One region of the Candidatus Desulfatibia sp. genome, then DNA from elsewhere that is predicted to be linked to it. Evidence: riboswitches for the same ligand, from Rfam matches in the RefSeq annotation. Region 1 holds a riboswitch; the other holds the start of a gene.
What was found. Region 1 has a riboswitch for cobalamin ahead of V3S16_RS16435 (sirohydrochlorin chelatase). Riboswitches for the same ligand answer to the same signal wherever they lie in the genome.
Positions count from the first base shown of each region.

Region 2: another riboswitch for cobalamin. It lies ahead of V3S16_RS08580 (sirohydrochlorin cobaltochelatase); the one in region 1 lies ahead of V3S16_RS16435 (sirohydrochlorin chelatase).

Region 1 covers NZ_JAZFTO010000358.1:4,122-9,609, forward strand. The annotation lists gene cooS (anaerobic carbon-monoxide dehydrogenase catalytic subunit) at 1-923, shown strand, start outside; gene V3S16_RS16420 (DUF1638 domain-containing protein) at 972-1,541, shown strand; gene V3S16_RS16425 (MtaA/CmuA family methyltransferase) at 1,538-2,536, opposite strand; gene V3S16_RS16430 (SelT/SelW/SelH family protein) at 2,539-2,766, opposite strand; cobalamin riboswitch at 3,109-3,298, shown strand; gene V3S16_RS16435 (sirohydrochlorin chelatase) at 3,571-4,092, shown strand; gene V3S16_RS16440 (CbtB domain-containing protein) at 4,294-4,416, shown strand; gene V3S16_RS16445 (hypothetical protein) at 4,500-4,913, shown strand; partial or broken gene V3S16_RS16450 (methyltransferase domain-containing protein) at 4,959-5,488, opposite strand, start outside.
Region 2 covers NZ_JAZFTO010000173.1:4,217-9,704, forward strand. The annotation lists gene V3S16_RS08570 (mannose-1-phosphate guanylyltransferase/mannose-6-phosphate isomerase) at 1-1,025, shown strand, start outside; gene rfbA (glucose-1-phosphate thymidylyltransferase RfbA) at 1,108-1,998, shown strand; cobalamin riboswitch at 2,335-2,521, shown strand; gene V3S16_RS08580 (sirohydrochlorin cobaltochelatase) at 2,638-3,528, shown strand; gene V3S16_RS08585 (FecCD family ABC transporter permease) at 3,537-4,607, shown strand; gene V3S16_RS08590 (ABC transporter ATP-binding protein) at 4,607-5,386, shown strand; gene V3S16_RS08595 (ABC transporter substrate-binding protein) at 5,389-5,488, shown strand, end outside.

The DNA of each region.
Region 1 (5,488 bases):
CCGGCCTCGTTGATCTTTTTATGATGGATATGAATTGCTCAGTCCCGACCCTGAAGGCGTTTGCCGACAAATACGGCACCAAGCTCATCAGCACAGACCCTGTGGTGCGCTTCCCGGATGTGGATTGTTTGGATTTCAACCCTGAGATCGCCGAGCAGCAGGCCGAGAAAATTCTGGAAATTGCCGTCGAGTGTTTCAAGGCACGCAAGGCCGACAAGAAAAGAATTATGAACATCCCTTCTTCCAAAGCCAAGACGGAGAGCATCGCAGGTTACACAACGGAAACAGTTCTGAAAATGTTTGGCAACGATATCTATACTTTCATCGGCGAGATGAAAAAAGGCAATATCAAAGGGGTTGTGGCAGTTGTCGGTTGTACGAATGTTCGCCACGAGATGGGCGGGCGATCAATTCAAGAAATCACGATTGAGCTGATCAAGCGCGACATCATGGTCATCGGTGCCGGTTGCTGCTCCTCCACTCATCAAAACATGGGCATGTCAACTATGGAAATGACGAAAATGGCAGGTTCTAAACTCAGGTCCGTTTGCGAAAAGCATGACGTTCCACCGATTGTTTCCTATGGATCATGTACGGATGTGGGGAAAATTCTGGATACCATTGCTGCGCTGGCATGGACAATCGGCTGCGATACCAGTCAGGTACCGGTGGCCGCATCTGTTCCCGAGTACATGGAACAGAAAGCCATTGCAGACATATTCACGGCTCTGGCGTTTGGGCTTCTTACCCACGTATCACCAAAACCTATGATAAGCGGAAGCTCGCTCGTAACGAAATACTTAACCGAAGAAATGGAGAACCTTACCGGCGGAAGAATGCTGCTTGAGGACAACCCGTTCAGGGCCGCTGAGGCGATCGAAAGCCACGTTCTGGAAAAGAGAAAGGAAATTGGGTTTGATTAAAAAAGCAGCGGCGATTCTAACCGGATTTGATGCCAACATGGTTTTATAATGGAAAATAAAGCGATCATATTTATCAGCTGCGGGATATTTAAGGAGGAGCTGGAGTATCTGCTCGGAGATAAGGGACTGGATTGGAAAATAATCTATCTCGAAGCAGCGCTGCATGTAAATTTTGACAGATTGAAAGAGGCGCTGATCGAAGCTCTGGAGGAAAACAAAAAGACAGGGACCGAGCTCAAAGTGCTCTATGGTCATTGCCATCCGGAGATCATGGCAATCCTGGAGCAATATGATGCAAAAAAGATCCATGCCGGAAACTGTCTTGAGGCGCTGGTCGGTCCTGAAGAAATCATGCGCCTCAACAATGAGGGGACGGCATTTTTCCTCTCCGCGGGCTGGGTAAACAACTGGGAAAAGATGTTTGCCCTCGGGAAAAAAGATTTCAACTTTGACTTTAAAACAATGTTCGACGGTTACAAACGGATAATCGTCTTTGATACAGGAATTATTCCCATTGATGAAGAAAAAGTTGAAAAATTCAGCAAATTCACCAATCTTCCCGTCGAGCGCAAGCCGATTACCCTTGATTATTTTTTTAATCTGATCGAAAGCACTTAAGCGCTTTTAGAGTTGATTACACACTCAAAGTAAGCTTTCAGATTTTCGAGCGGGGTCTGTGGAATAATGCCGCATCCGGGGGCGACAACGTGCATCCCGAGCTTTAATGATTCCTCGGTCTCGGCCACGATATCTTCCCTGCTGCCGGTCAGCAATGTCTGGGGAGAAATTTTCCCTACCAGCGCAACTTTTCCTTCCGTGACCTCAAGTGCATGTTGGATGTCAACAGGGTGATCGATACTGAGGGCGTTCACGCCGGTTTCCGCCATCATCTTCAGAATGACGGTGGGATTGCCGCATATATGCAAAATAGAGGGCTTGCTCAGAGATTCCACCAGTGACTTGGTATACGGGAATGAAAACCGGCCGTAATAGGTCGGACCGATGCTCTGGGAAGTACCGTCCACCAGCATCAGCACATCCGGGCCCGCGTTTTCGATTGCCTTGGCATATTGTTTTGCAATTTCGGTCATCTTTGAAAGCTGTGCTTCGATGAATTCCGGGTCCTCGATGCATGCCATGATGATCTCTTCAAAATCAAGGGTGGTGGCGAGGAGTTCAAAGGGGGTTCCCAGGGCGGCGATTAACGGAACCTCGTCACCAGTTTTTGCTTTAAGTAGTTTAATGGCTTCAAGAACTTCGGGCATTCTTCCGTCCCTTAAAGGGTCAGGGATCTTGATTGAGTCATAATCCTGTTTGGTTTTCATTGTCGACATGGGAGGGGTTGTCGAATCATCTCCGAACCGTGTGGCGCAACCCATGGCCTCCGCCTCGACATTGATGTCGAATGGTACTCTCACGCTCTCAATGCCCCCGATCTCATGGCATGCCCACGCGAGGCCGGCCATGTCTTTGGCATTTTTTTGAGCCGCAGGCCATTTATACCCGCTTTTTTCCATGACTTCAGCCGTGGCATTTTGTGTGGGCACAGCCGCGGGCGGCCTGTCCACCTGCTGTTGCTTTAACGCCCTCAGCAATCTTTCCTTCTGATTCATGCTTACCTCACTGCCCTGAGTTCTGCTACGATTTCTTGATGATCGGGGAAACAGTTTGACTGCAGTTTGGAAAAGATCAGCTCTCCGTCCAGGATGACTTCGAAAGCGCCGGCTTTTTTAGATCCGACAAGTTGCGTATCAATACCGATTTCCTTTTTAATGACAATGGCCAGACTGGCCGCCATAGGCCTGTAATTGCAGGTTATGCAGTATTCTATTGACAGCTGCATGAAAATTCCATTTTTTGTATGATGTCCGATGTAACACCGTCGGGTGACAGGTTCGAAATTCTTTCAGAACGATAATAAAAGGGCCATCACATCCGGTGTTGTTAAATTTGCTTTTTAAAATGATAAGTATTCGCTTTATGTTTATCAAGAACAAAATGAGAAATAAAGATAGACCCTGCTTGAATTTGAACTGGTACCATTCCTAACCGGAGAACCGATACATGACCCAGAACCGGCACAGACAAAGCCGGGATTGAGCTATGCAGAATTCCGAGCTCAAAAAGGGAATTTTTATCACTTCACTTCACTACTTTTTTCTTGACACATTAAAGGCTTCATGTTAAATAATACCAGAATGCTGGTTGCCTCCCGCAGGAGGCAAAAAAGGGAAGATGGTAGAAAGCCGTCACGGACCCGCCGCTGTAACCGGATACGAAAGCCACAATTAGCCACTGTGCTTGTGAGCATGGGAAGGCGTGGCAAGTAGAATGACCCGGAAGTCAGAAGACCTGCCAGTATTGATTTGAATTAGTGAACTCGTGGAAAGGTTTGGCTAATGATTATTACCCATCCAGATTCTGCGCATCTAAAAGATATTTGTCCGTCCGGCTTTCACTCCCTCTTTATTTCCATTAGGATTTATACTGTTTTGGAGTCCATTTCAAAGACCGTGATATGCCCAAGAATAGTCATTGGGGATTCCATACATGCTTCTCCAGGGACGCAGGGGCGGCAGCCCCATTGCGCTAAGCGTACTTCACACCCTATGCGCCCAGGCGGTGAAACGGAAAAAGGGGGCGGAAGTTGGATAATAGGAAAAACAAGAATGCGATAATCCTTATGGCGCATGGAAGCCGGGTTCCTGGTGCGGGAGAAGCAATGGAAAAGGTTGCATGCCGGTTATCGGAATACGGGCATTACGATATTGTTGAAACCTGTTACATGTCCCGGCTGGGACCACATTTTGAAGAGACCCTGGAAAAATGCGTAAAGCAGGGCGCGAAACTGGTAGTGCTGATTCCGTACTTCCTGAATCTGGGGCTGCATATGAAGCTGGATATCCCGGTTAAGATGAAGAAGGAATCGGAAAAGTACCCTGACGTCAAACTGATTTTCGGCAAGAATCTCGGTTTTGACGAACTGCTGGTCGAAATCGTAAAAAAGAGGATAGAGGAATCATTGCAGCTTTGTGACGTGCGCGAAATAGACCTGGAACCAAGAGATCGTTACAAGCTTCCTCCCGAAGAGCTTGAGTATGTTGCCATGTCCCAGGAAGAGGCCAAACGATTCAAAGCCGAACGCCGCAATCAACGAAAACTTGGTTGATAATAGCCGATACATAGGGGACAAAGTCCCGGTTTTAAATTATTTTCAAAGTAGAAGGGAGGTGGGTGAAAAAAGAAAGATCAGTGTTAATAACGTTGGAAGATTTTTTTAGATGGAATTTATTTTGTTAAAAAGGAGAAGAAAATGAGAATATTCGCTACTATTAGTCAGACCGCATTTTCAGTATCACCTCGGTTGCTTATGGCTCTTGCCGCTACTGCATTTATGATGGTTATTATTTTCTACGGTGTTGACTCTTTTGCACAGGGGGCGCACAACGCCTTCCACGATTTCAGACATGTAGTAGGAATGCCGTGTCATTAAATATAGGCAAGGCCGTATCGTTGCCTATTTGTTGTTACAATGCGTATGCGCAGACTTAAACCTTTTAAGGAAAAGGCATAATTATGGATCACGGCAATTTAAAAAAAGGGATTTGTTTGGGCATATTGTCAGGCATTGTCTGGGGATGGGTATCCATCCTCGTAAACTATATAACGGGTATCTTCCCTTTTGAGGAAAGCCTTTTAAGAGAGGTTATTACATTCTCTTTTGGGGGAGCTGTTTTTGGGATGGTTATCGGCGGATTTATGTCCCTGATAGGCGACCGGCTCCCTTTTAAGAGTTTGCTGCCAAACGCCATTTTTATTTCCATGGCTGTTTGGTTGGTTTTACGTATGGGAGGCCTCTTGCTTTCATACAACAACCCCGCAAGGTTTCACCCGGATGCAGCCCAGACCCTTCAGGGATTCATGCTGGCGATTGTACTTGGACTTATTCTGACCACTTTCTGGAATATTGGAAAAAAAAGAGATTCATGATTTATTTTTTAAAACGCTCCAAGAGCAAGTTTTAAATTCAATTTCTCAAACCAGAGACGGTTTTACCGCCGTGAATTTAACACTATCCACTTTTTCTTCCACAAGAATGAGGTCTTCATTGTTAGGAGGTGGAGTAAATTCTTCGCCCGGACAACAAGCCATTGCTTTGAGTTCTTCGGGGGTGAGGGTATGACGGGCCACAATCTGAATTTCAGTAAAACCCGCTTTTCTCACCGTCTGCCAGTAGTCCTCTGCATGGATAGCCCCTCCCAAGCATCCAGCCCATGTTGACTGAAATCGCTCTCCCAATTGAGAATCGATTTCTTCATTGAGGACAATATCTGAGATGGCGAGCCGTCCGCCAGATTTCAGTATCCGGGAGGCTTCTTCGTAGACTGCGTCTTTGTCGGGACATAGGTTGATGACACAGTTAGATATCACGACATCGGCGAAACCGTTTGGAAGTTGCGACTTCCCCATATCCGCAACACGAAGTTCAATGTCTCTGCCTTGCAAGTCAGAGTCAGTTACAGCCTGTTGCGCCCGCTCAATCATTTCTGAAGTAAAATCTATCC
Region 2 (5,488 bases), on a different contig from region 1:
CTGTATTATGCATTTTTCCGGCCGATCATGTCATTCGCAACATTGACACATTTCATGCAAAATTACGGTCCGCCATCAAGCTTGCCAAGATGGATTACATCGTGACGTTCGGAATCACCCCCCACTATCCTGAAACCGGCTATGGATACATTGAGGGCGCTGGAAAATTGCCCGAGCAGGCCTTTGCGTTAAAACGGTTTGTTGAAAAGCCGGATTTAAAGACGGCAAAGTATTATCTTGAAAGCGGTAATTTTTTCTGGAACAGCGGCATGTTTGCCTTTAAAGCATCCGTGATGATCAATGAACTGGAAATTCACCACCCTGAACTTTTGAAAAAAATGCAACAGTTAGATTTAACCGCAGGTACCGCATCTCTGGAATCATATGAACAGTTGCCGAATATATCCATCGATTATGCTGTGATGGAGAAAACGGATAAAGGCGCTGTTTTGCCGTCAGATTTTGGCTGGAGCGACATTGGATCCTGGAAATCTCTTTATGATTTTCTTCCAAAAGATGCCGACGGCAATGTTATCGGCGGTGATGTGATCACCAAGGATACCGAAAACTGTTTTATTATGGGATATGAACGGCTTATCGCAACCAACAGCATCCAAAACATGGTTGTTGTGGAAACGCCGGACTCTGTGTTTGTTTCAGATATAGAAACCAGCAGGGATGTAAAATCGATTGTTACCAGACTCAAGGAAAAGGGCCGTCGGGAATATCAAAAGCATAAGACCGTACATCACCACTGGGGGACCTTCACCGTGCTGGATCTGCAAGGTGATTTCAGGATTGCAAAGCTGATCGTATATCCGGGCTCGGCACTTCAAATAAAAACCGACACTTCCGCGGCAAAACAGTTGTTCGTGCTCAAAGGCAAGGTCAAGACGACTTTGCAGAATCAAGACAAGCTGCTAAATAAAGGGCAGTCTGTAGATCTTTCTGCCAGCCAATCCGCTGAGCTGGAAAACCCCGGAACAGAACCACTGATCATGATTGAAGTAAAACTGGCATCCTAATTGAGTCAAAACTCAATTAGGTGTTATCCGTTATTGGTTATCTGTTATTGGTTTTTAGTGAAAAATAAAAGGAATTATATTTATGAAGGGGATAATTTTAGTAGGCGGCTCCGGATCACGACTTTATCCAATAACCCGTGTGGTAAGCAAGCAGCTCTTGCCGGTATATGACAAGCCCATGGTCTATTATCCACTGTCCGTTTTAATGCTGGCAGGTATTCGGGAAATACTTTTTATTTCCACACCCGAGGATTCACGTTTATTTCAAAAGCTCCTGGGAGACGGCTCGCAACTGGGGCTTTCTTTCTCCTTTGAAACCCAGCCAAAGCCGGAAGGGATAGCACAGGCCTTTATTATCGGCAAAGCGTTCATTGGCAATGACCCGGTTTGCCTGATTCTGGGAGACAATATATTTTACGGCCACAATTTTACCAGAATTTTAAAAAATGCGGTTCAACTCCAGCAGGGTGGTTTGATTTTCGGATACCTGGTAAAGGACCCTCAACGTTACGGTGTTGTGGAATTCGACGTTGACGGCAATGTCCTCGGGATCGAGGAGAAGCCCAAAAAGCCCAAATCGAATTACGCCGTGCCCGGTCTCTATCTTTACGACAACGATGTGGTCAACATCGCCGCCAACCTCAAACCATCGGCGCGGGGAGAGCTTGAAATTACGGACGTTAATATGGCGTATCTGGAAAGAGGTCAACTCAGGGTCGAACTTCTGGGAAGAGGTTTTGCCTGGCTGGACACCGGAACCCAGGAAGCCCTGCAACAAGCCGCCAGTTTTGTTGAAGCCATTCAGCAGCGCCAGGGACTTAAAATATCATGTATTGAAGAAATTGCCTACAGCCTGGGCTACATCGACAAAGAACAGCTCGCCAAGCTTGCAGCTCCAATGATACAAAACGAATATGGACAATATTTGATGGATTTAATTGCCGAAGACGAAAACAATCTAAAAACCAACTAAACTGATCGGTTCTAGGTTCAGGGGTTCTAGGTTCAAAGGTTATTAACTCTTGATATTACTTAATGTTACAACTCAATATCAGGGTTGGTCTCTTGCAACCGTTGGGTGAAAATCACTTGTCGGCTCTATTGAAACGTAACTTTCTTGGGTTGATCCTGTAAGGGTTCATTAACCCGGAACCTTGAACGTTGAACCGCTCAACCTAGGTACTATTTGAACTGCACAGCGAGTGCATTTCCCGTCCCGCCAAGGCGTGACTGTAGGGAGCTTCAAACAGATGTCAGTCCCCTCCTTCTGCATGGCATGAAATTTCACTATTGACTTGATTGCTCCAATCTTTTATATAGTTGTAAAGGTGCCGTTTGGATTAAAAGGGAATCCCGTTAAAGTCGGGAGCGGTCCCGCCGCTGTACTCGGGGACGAACATTGCAGGAGGCCACTGATGGGGATAAACCCATTGGGAAGGCGCAATTAGTAGATTGATCCGAAAGTCAGAAGACCTGCCTTAGCAGTAAGTCAATCCCTTGCGGTGACGGGGATTATGAAAAATCAGAAAAGGGTGAAGTAAACTGGGTGCAACCCTTCAAGCCAAAATTGGTTTGAAGGGTTTTTTTTCGTTAAAGATTCAAATCGAGGTGAATGATGGTTAAGCTAAAGACAATGCTTTTACTGCCGATTTTGTTGATAGTTTTGCTATTAGCAACCTCGGCTACTGCCGGTCAACAAGGGCGCAAGCGTACCATGAAAAAAGGAATTCTACTGGTTGCTTTCGGTACCAGCCGACCGGAAGCCCAGTCAGCCTTTAGAAACATTGAAAATATGGTCAAGGCTGCTTATCCCGGTATTCCGGTTCGCTGGGCTTACACCTCGGAGATGGTCCGCAAAAAGCTGGCCAAAGGCGGAGTTTATCTGGATTCACCGGAAGTCGCTCTGGCCAAAATGATGGATGAAGGCTTTACGCATGTAGCCGTGCAGTCTTTGCATACCATTGCTGGAAAAGAATTTCATGATCTCGTCAAAAATGCGCGTGCCTTCGCCCAAATGAACGGCGGCTTTGAAAGCGTTTTGGTTGGTTATCCGCTGTTGGGAAAAGAAGAGGATCTAGCGCGGGTTGTTGAGGCAATTATAAAAATTATTCCGAATGATAGAAAAAAACATGAGGCCGTTGTTCTGATGGGTCATGGCTCAACGCACATATCCAGCGCTGTTTATGCGGCCATGATGTTTTATTTGCAGCTGAAAGATCCCAATATCTTTGTGAGTACCATTAAGGGATCACTGCCAATTGAGGATATCAAGAAGATACTCCTTCAGAAGAACATTAAAAAAGCTTATCTCATGCCTTTCATGTCGGTAGCCGGTGTGCATGCCCGGAATGATATGGCCGGTGACCAGAAGGATTCCTGGAAATCGATTTTGACTCAGGCTGGAATAACATGTGTTCCGATTCTCAAGGGGACGGCCGAATACAATGAAATTGCGGCTGTCTGGATCGACCACCTGGGCGAGATGCTTGCACGTTTTGAATAGGATTTGAAATGACAGAGGATATCAAGCAAAAATCAGGGCCGCGTTTGGGCCGTTCAAAGGTTTCACAAGGCAGCCAGGTGATCCTTTTGATGCTTTTGCTGGTGCTTATCATTGTGGCTTCCGCCGGCATGGGATATATTAAAATACCTTTTAGCGATGTCATCAGGATTGTTTTGGCTAAAATTACCGGCAACACCGGTATTTTGGCCGGTATGGACAAACTATTGCCGGTAGTGGTTTTGGATGTGCGCCTGCCGCGCATTTTGACGGCGGCAACTGTCGGCGGCGGATTGGCCATAGCGGGTGTAGTTTTTCAGGGGATACTTTTAAATCCCTTAGCGGATCCGTATACCCTGGGAGTGTCTGCCGGCGCTGCCTTTGGAGCCTCGCTGGCCATCTTGTTCAACATCAGTTTTATGAGCACGTGGTCGGTTCCTCTGCTGGCATTCATAGGAGCCATGAGCACCCTGCTGTTCGTCCTGTACCTCTCATCGTCCGGTGGCGGGTACTCCTCCAACAATCTGATCCTGTCCGGTATCATCGTGGCCGCTATTTTGTCGGCCGGCATTAGCTTCTTGAAATATATCGCCGATGAGCAGGTCTCAATCATTATTTTCTGGCTTATGGGCAGTTTTGCCTCCAAAACATGGACGGATGTATCCATCACTCTGATTTGCGTCTTTTTTGGGTTCTGCGTTTTTCTATTCTATTCCAGGGATTTGAATCTTATGTCTTTAGGCGATCGGACGGCTTCCTCCCTCGGTGTCGACACCCAAAAAGTACCGCTGATTCTTCTGCTAACCGCCTCTTTGGTGACGGCAATCTGTGTTTCGGTATCCGGAATTATCGGTTTTGTGGGACTTTTAGTGCCACATATGATGCGATCCATTACCGGACCGGACAATCAAAAGCTGATCCCTGTTTCTCTGCTGGCGGGTGCGATTTTGCTACTGGGAGCGGATACAATCACCCGGGCGGTGTTGCCCAACGAGATACCCATCGGCGTACTGACCGCGCTGATTGGCGGGCCTTTTTTCTGTTACATCTTCAGAAAACAGCAAACAGCTAAGGTGTGGTAGTGGAGAAACTTTTTGAAATCGACCAAATTTCTTTTGGTTATAAATCGAAAAGGGTTATTGAAGGACTTTCCCTTACCCTTGCAGCCGGCGTGTTTTATGGAATCATAGGGCCCAACGGATGCGGCAAAACAACATTGCTCGATCTGATGATAAACCACCACCAGCCGGCTGCCGGCCGAATCCGTTACAAGGGTAAAACTCTGGCAGGTTATTCCAAAAAGGCACTATCCAGAGAAATCGCACTGGTTCCGCAGAATTTTTACATCAACTTTCCGTTTACGGCTAAAGAAGTGGTAATGATGGGCCGCTATCCTCATATCAAAAGGTTTGCGGCCCCATCGACCCGGGATATAAGGTTTGTTCATGACATAATGGAGCAGACAGACACCCTGGCATTTGAAAACCGTTTTATTACGCAGCTTAGCAGCGGGGAGCGACAGCGTGTTATTTTCGCAAGAGCGCTGGCACAGGATTCACCGGTTTTGATTCTGGACGAAGCTACGTCAAACCTGGATATCAATCACGCCCTCGGCATGCTGAAGCTGGCGGCCCAGGGGGTTGAAGACGAAACAAAAACGGTGATTGCCGTGATGCAGGATATTAATCTTGCCGCTGCATTTTGCGATCATCTTATTTTTGTACAGCATGGGAATGTGGTCGCTAACGGACCCGTAGACAAGATTTTAAACAGCGAGATCCTGCGAGATGTTTTTCAAGTTGACAGCAAAATTTATTTTGAGCCGTATTCGGACTCCATGCAGGTAGTATTTAGGAAATAGAAATGTTTTATAGTAGAACCTTAACATTGTTTATGCTGATATTGGCGGGCTCCGCCATCCAAGCGGAAGCAAAAAGCCTGCCTTTTGGGGTCAATGCCGGTG